DNA from 2 places in the Azospirillum argentinense genome. Region 2 is predicted to be linked to the other one. Evidence: riboswitches for the same ligand, from Rfam matches in the RefSeq annotation. Region 2 holds a riboswitch; the other holds the start of a gene.
The links. A riboswitch is a leader RNA that binds a small molecule or an ion and turns the genes downstream of it on or off. The one in region 2 is predicted to bind S-adenosylmethionine.
Positions count from the first base shown of each region.

Region 1: another riboswitch for S-adenosylmethionine. It lies ahead of metZ (O-succinylhomoserine sulfhydrylase); the one in region 2 lies ahead of ABAZ39_RS11890 (homoserine O-succinyltransferase).

Region 1 is NZ_CP007793.1:2,886,485-2,889,886, forward strand. Features, by position in the region: gene metZ (O-succinylhomoserine sulfhydrylase) at 13-1,221, opposite strand; SAM riboswitch at 1,298-1,377, opposite strand; gene ABAZ39_RS33025 (STAS domain-containing protein) at 1,504-2,016, shown strand; gene ABAZ39_RS13435 (hypothetical protein) at 2,094-2,291, shown strand; gene mutS (DNA mismatch repair protein MutS) at 2,668-3,402, opposite strand, start outside.
Region 2 is NZ_CP007793.1:2,527,486-2,530,887, forward strand. Features, by position in the region: gene ABAZ39_RS11885 (methyl-accepting chemotaxis protein) at 1-1,020, shown strand, start outside; SAM-I-IV-variant riboswitch at 1,094-1,198, shown strand; gene ABAZ39_RS11890 (homoserine O-succinyltransferase) at 1,248-2,195, shown strand; gene ABAZ39_RS11895 (hypothetical protein) at 2,182-2,661, opposite strand.

The DNA.
Region 1 (3,402 bases), 360 kb from region 2:
CGGGTCCAGTCTTTACAGGGAAGCGAGCGCGCGGTCGAGATCTTCAACGATGTCCTGGGCGTCCTCCAGCCCGACGGACAGGCGGAGCAGGTTCGGACGGATGTTCGCCGCCGCCTTCTCCTCGACCGTCAGCTTGGAGTGGGTGGTGGTGTCGGGGTGGGTGATCAGGCTCTTGGAATCGCCCAGGTTGTTGGAGATCATCACCATCCGCAGGTCGTTCAGGGCGCGGAAGGCCTCCTCCTTGCCGCCCTTCAGGAAGATCGACAGCATGGTGCCGCCGCCGGTCATCTGGCTGCGGACGAGGTCGTGCTGCGGGTGGCTGGCCAGACCCGGATAGAGCACCCGCTCCACCTTCGCGTGGCCTTCCAGGAACTCCGCCACCGTCAGGGCCGCCGCGCTCTGCGCCGACACGCGCAGCTCCAGCGTCTCCAGCCCCTTCAGCAGCAGCCAGGCGTTGAAGGGCGAAATGGTCGGGCCGGTGTGGCGCAAATAGGGATGGATCACGTCCGACCCGTACTGCTTGTCGTTGGTCAGGATGATGCCGCCCAGACAGCGGCCCTGGCCGTCGATGTGCTTGGTCGCCGAATAGATGACGACGTCGGCCCCCATCTCGAACGGGCGCTGCAGCACCGGCGTGGCGAAGGCGTTGTCGACCACCACCTTGGCCCCGGCCTTATGGGCGAGAGCACTGACCGCGCGCAGGTCGACGACCTCCAGCCCCGGGTTGCTGGGCGTCTCCAGGAAGACGACCTTGGTCGGCTTGGCCAGCGCCTCTTCCCACTGGGACAGGTCGGTGCCGTCGACGAAGACCGCCTCGACCCCGAAGCGGGCCGACAGCTCCTTGATCACCCAGTAGCAGGAGATGAACAGCGAGCGGGGCGCCACGATGCGGTCGCCGGTGCGCAGGTTCGACCACAGGGCGCCGTGCACCGCGGCCATGCCGCTGGTCGTGGCGTAGGCCCAGGCCGCTCCCTCATACTCGCACAGCCGGTCCTCGAACATCGCCGTGGTCGGGTTGCGGAAGCGCGAATAGACGTGGCGGGAGCCGTCGTTGATGAAGGCGCTCTCCGCCTCCTCCGCCGAGCCGTAGACGAAGCCGGAGGTCTGGTAGAGCGCCTCGCACGTCTCGTCGAAGGACGAGCGGCGGACGCCGCCATGGACCAGACGGGAACGCGGGCGAAGCCCCGCGACGTTGGGATTGCGATGATCGGTGCGCGCCATGGCCGCTTTGTCTCCTGTGTCCGCCGGCGGGGCAGACCGGCACAACAAAAAACGCCCCGACCGATCGGGTCGAGGCGCGGACGCGGCTCGGACCTTTTTAGCGGGTTGTTTTACGTGGCCCGCAAGCCGGTCGACCAAATCACCACGTACCCCCGCTTGTAGGACCGCCGCGGCGCGGCGTCAAGGGACAAGGGGCCGTGACAAAAAGGGGGCACCCTGCGTCAACATCGCGCAGGACCGCAAGCCGCCGACCGCTTGCCCAGGGAAGGCCCGGACCGGATCATGGCCGCCGGACGTCAGGAAGGGGTGCGGACCGTGCAGTATCGCAAGGAGCAGGAGCGGCACTTCACCCGTCTGGTGTTCACCGGGCGCTTCACCAGCCAGGACGCCGGCCCGGTGCGGCAGGCCATCGCCGACGTGACGGGCGGGCCGGAGCGCCGCCACCTCCTCGATCTGACCGGGCTTGAGTTCATCGACAGCACGGGCGTCGGCCTGCTGCTGGTGATGAACGGGGAGGCCCTGTCGGCGGGCAAGGCCCTGTCTCTGCTCTGCGCCTCCGGGCAGGTGCGCAAGGTGGTCGACCTGACCCGCATCGCCATGATCATCCCGGTGCACGAGACGGTGACCGATTATATCGCCGCCAGCGTGCCCGAGGCCCTGCTGGCCGCCACCCATCCCTGCGCGCCGGGCGAGGACCCCATGGCCGTCGCCGCCCGCGCGCTGCACGCCAAGCCGGTCCTGCCGCCCGCGAGCGCCCCGCCGGACGCTTCCGACCGGGACGGCGCTTCCGGGTAAGGCGGCTCGCAGCGCGGGCGCGGGCTTCCCATCTGAAGCATCGGACAGAGTCCGTTCCGCGTTGGGGGAGGCACCGAATGGTTCATCTGCACAAGTCGCTGGAATCAGAAGCGTCCAAGGCCGCCGAGCGGGAGGGCCGCTCGCTCGACCAGTTCGTAAACGAGGCGGTGGAGGAGAAGCTGCGCCACGCGCAACGCCCCGCTGCCCAACGTCATGTCACCCCCATCCGCGACCGCGGCGCCCCGATGGACGAGGACGCCGTGGAACGGGCGTAGCGCCCATGGGATGACCCTGGGGATGGGATTGCGGCGGCTGTGGTTCAGCGCTATATTTCCCGTACCAGTGGTCAATAGACGACACCTCCGGTACCGCGCGCTCGGAAAGGCCAATGGCCGGAACAGCGTGCACACGAAAAGAGGGGCGGCGCTGCTACGCCGCCCCTCCGTCGTCTGGGTTACAGCACGGCGACGAGCAGCGCGAGGATCGCGACGACCGTCTGAATGACCGTGCAGATCACCAGCACCTTACCAGGGGTCAATAAACACACCCCCTTTCCGCCGCTTGGATGACAACGCCCCTTGCCCATGGCACGGGACGCTGCGGCGGCGGGTTTTCATACAATGGCGTGCATCTCTTCGCAAATATTCCCGTTTAGGAGAGCAATCCCCGCAGACGATACAACTCGTCGAGCGCTTGACGCGGCGTCATGCTGTCCGGGTCGATGGACTTCAGCGCCTCCTCCACCCGCGACGGTTCCGGCGGGGCGGCGGGCGCCGACACCGCGGGGGCCGACGGCGGACGCTTCAGGGCGGCGCTGAACAGCGGCAGATCCTCGGCCAGACGGTGGATGGCGGCGTTCTGGTCGCCCGATTCCAGGATGGTCAGCACCTCCTCGGCGCGGCCCACCACGGCGCCGGGCAGGCCGGCCAGCTTCGCCACATGGATGCCGTAGCTGCGGTCCGCCGCCCCCGCCGTCACCTCGTGCAGGAAGACGACGTCGCCCTGCCATTCCTTGATGCGCATGGTGTGGCAGGACAGGCCCGGCAGCTTGCCGGCCAGCATGGTCAGCTCGTGGTAGTGGGTGGCGAACAGCGCGCGGCAGCGGTTGACGTCGTGCAGATGCTCCACGCAGGCCCAGGCGATCGACAGGCCGTCGAAGGTCGCCGTGCCGCGCCCGATCTCGTCCAGAATGACCAGCGCGCGCTCGCCGGACTGGTTCAGGATGGCCGCCGTCTCCACCATCTCCACCATGAAGGTGGAGCGGCCGCGCGCCAGATCGTCGGCAGCACCCACGCGGCTGTAGAGCCGGTCCACCACCCCGATGTGGGCGCTCTCCGCCGGCACGAAACCGCCCATCTGGGCCAGCACGGCGATCAGCGCGTTCTG
Region 2 (3,402 bases):
TCCATCATGGACCGTCTGGCCAAGCGCGACCTCGGCGTTGCGGTGGAGGGCGGCGCCCGCCGGGACGAGATCGGCGCCATGGCGCGGGCGGTGCAGGTCTTCAAGGACGGCCTGATCGAGGCGGAACGCCTGACCGCCGCCCAGGCCGCCGAGGAGGAGAACAAGCGCCGCCGCACCGAGCGGATCGATTCGCTGATCCGCAACTTCGACGGCGCGGTGCACAGCGTCCTGCAGACCGTGGGCGCCGCGGCGTCGCAGCTCGACACCACCGCCCGCAGCATGACCGACATCGCCGAGCACACGCGGGCCGAGGCCGGCAGCGCGGCGTCCGCGGCCGAACTGACCTCCGCCAACGTGCAGACCGTCGCCGCCGCGTCGGAGGAGATGGCCGCCTCCATCACCGAGATCTCCCAGCAGGTGTCGCAGTCGGCCGGCATCGCCGGCAAGGCGGTGGACGAGGCCGACCGTACCAACGCCACCGTGCAGGGGCTGTCGGAAGCGGCCCAGCGCATCGGCGACGTGGTTGACCTGATCCAGAACATCGCCGCCCAGACCAACCTGCTGGCGCTCAACGCCACCATCGAGGCGGCCCGCGCCGGCGAGGCCGGCAAGGGCTTCGCCGTCGTGGCGAGCGAGGTCAAGAGCCTCGCCAACCAGACCTCCAAGGCGACGGAGGAGATCGCCCAGCAGATCGGCGCCATCCAGGCGGCCACCGGCGGGGCGGTCGGCGCCATCCGCGGGATCGGGGCGACCATCTCGTCGATCAACGACATCTCCTCCTCCATCGCCGCCGCCATCGAGGAGCAGGGTGCGGCAACCCAGGAGATCAGCCGCAACGTCCAGCAGGCGGCGCAGAGCACTCAGGAGGTGACCAGCAACATTGGCCGCGTGTCGCAGGCCGCGACCGAGACCGGAAGCGCCGCGACCCAGGTGATGTCGGCCTCCGGCGACCTGAACCAGGGAGCGATGCGTCTGAAGAGCGAGGTGGAGAACTTCCTCGTCGCCATCAAGGCGGCGTAAGGATCGGCTGACCGGGGCCGCCCACCAGCGGTCCCGCGGCTGTTGCCAAGCCGCCGCTGCCCGTATAATGTGCACCGCGCATCAAGAGTTGAGCGGACGCTCAACGCCAACCTGCTTTCCCGAGCAAGGTGGCGTCCCGAAGGGGGATGTGGCCGGACCGGCAAACAAACGGGGTTCGCCATGACGTCTGTTCCGACCGATGCACCGACAGCGGAGCCGGACGAGTCATGCCCATCAAGATACCCAACGATCTTCCCGCCTTCACTGCCCTCCAGGCCGAGGGCGTCATGGTCATGCGGGAGGCCGACGCCATCCGGCAGGACATCCGGCCTCTGCGCTTCGGCCTGCTCAACCTGATGCCCGACAAGATCCGGACCGAGACGCAGATCGCGCGCCTTCTCGGCAGCACGCCGCTTCAGGTCGAGCTGTCGCTGATCCGGATCACCAACCATGTGCCGCGCAACACCGCGGCCGACCATATGGGCGCCTTCTACCGGTCGTGGGAGGACGCGCGCCGCGAGAAGTTCGACGGCTTTATCGTCACCGGCGCTCCGGTCGAGACGATGCCCTTCGAGGAGGTGTCCTATTGGGACGAGTTGTGTTCGGTCTTCGACTGGACGCAGAGCCACGTCCATTCCTGCCTGAACATCTGCTGGGCGGCGCAGGCCGCCGTTCATCATTTCCACGGGGTGCCGAAGCATCTTCTGCCGCGCAAGGCGTCCGGCGTGTACCGGCACCGCAACCGCGCCCCCGCCTCGCCCTATCTGTGCGGCCTGTCCGACGGCGTGCCCATTCCGGTCTCGCGCTGGACCGAGGTGCGCGAGGAGGACATCCCTCCCGAAAGCGGCCTGCGCGTGCTCCTGGATTCCCCGGAGACCGGCCCCTGCCTGCTGGAGGACGCCGCCCGCCGGTCGCTGCACATGTTCAACCATGTCGAGTACGACACCGACACCCTGCGCAACGAGTATGTCCGGGACGTCGCCAAGGACCCGGCCACGCCGGTTCCCCACGGCTATTTCCCAGACGACGACCCGAATCTCCCGCCCGAAAACCAGTGGCGGAGCCACGCCCATCTGCTGTTCGCGAACTGGATCAACCGGATCTACCAGACGACGCCCTTCGATCTCGCCCGCATCGGCACGGCGGAAGGGTCAGCCGTCCTCACGGCGGCCTGACCGCCCCGTCACCCTCCTCCACCGGCCGCACCGCGTCGTCCATCTGCAAGGCGAGCCAGAGCAGATGCGCCGCGGCGGACGGGCTGGCGCGCGGCGGACGGGAGCCGCTCCCGCCGCCGTCCTCCCCCGCCAACGCCAGACCGTACAGGGCCGCCACAAGATTGCCCTTGGCGCGGGGCGACAGGCGCCGGCCCCGGTCGTCCAGCCCCTGCTCCACGAGGGCAATCGCCTCGCTCAACAGCGCGAGGTCGAGCACCGATCCGGACTCCCGCGGCGAGAGCGCAAGCGCGCCGTCGCCGGACTCCGGCTGGCCGGCCGCCATCCGCATGCTGCCCCGGCCGGTCAGCAGCCAGTTCATGTCAATGCCGAGGGCGGCCAGTTCCGACAGGGTCTCTCCCTTCGGGAGCTTGCCGTTCAACTCGTACGACTGCCACGTGTTCTCCCCGAGACGGAACCGGCGTGACATTGTTTTTTGTGTCTCACCGAGAAATTCGCGCACGACCTTGAGCCGATCCCCAAGCTGCACCATGCCGGTTTCTCCCGAGCCTGGAGAGGAATCCCCCATTTCCAAGGTGACTTTGCTTCCCACGGCGCCCCGTGCACGGCGGGGCCAATCGTCGGTTGCACGCTTTCTCATGTTGCGACGATACATATTATCGTGTAAGAAACGTTGGGATACGCGGTGCGCAGCACTTTTACGCATGGATACGACATGGCCATTCTCGGTGTGCGCTCCATTTATTCCGCCTTCGGTCCAGGCTCCGCGGGGCCGCCGGCCAAGGCCCGCACGCGACACTAGAAACCGTGCACCCCTGAAGGGCGTCCAGGTTCTGCACCGGTAGAGTAGCGAAGTCTCCTTCACCGCTCGCGGGAGCACGGCGACCATGATGATTGTGGGACGCCAGTTTCTTCCGAACCGACGTCTTCGGAAGCGTCCCACGAATCTCTCCGCATGGCCGCCCCTCGGCCACCGACCAATCCTTCAACTTATCGCAGAACATGTAGGTTTTTGCATTGCCCATCCGCGCGCCCATGCGGCCGGGTGTGCGGAAGCATGTGCGGCATTTCCTCACTGTCACACAATGAACGATTTTGCCGCAACCGGTTCATTGCAAAATTGATCGTTTTCAACGAAGAAAAACAAAAATACAAAAATGCTCCTTTGGTGAAAGCGCGAGGAAGCCGACCACCGACACGACAGAAAAGA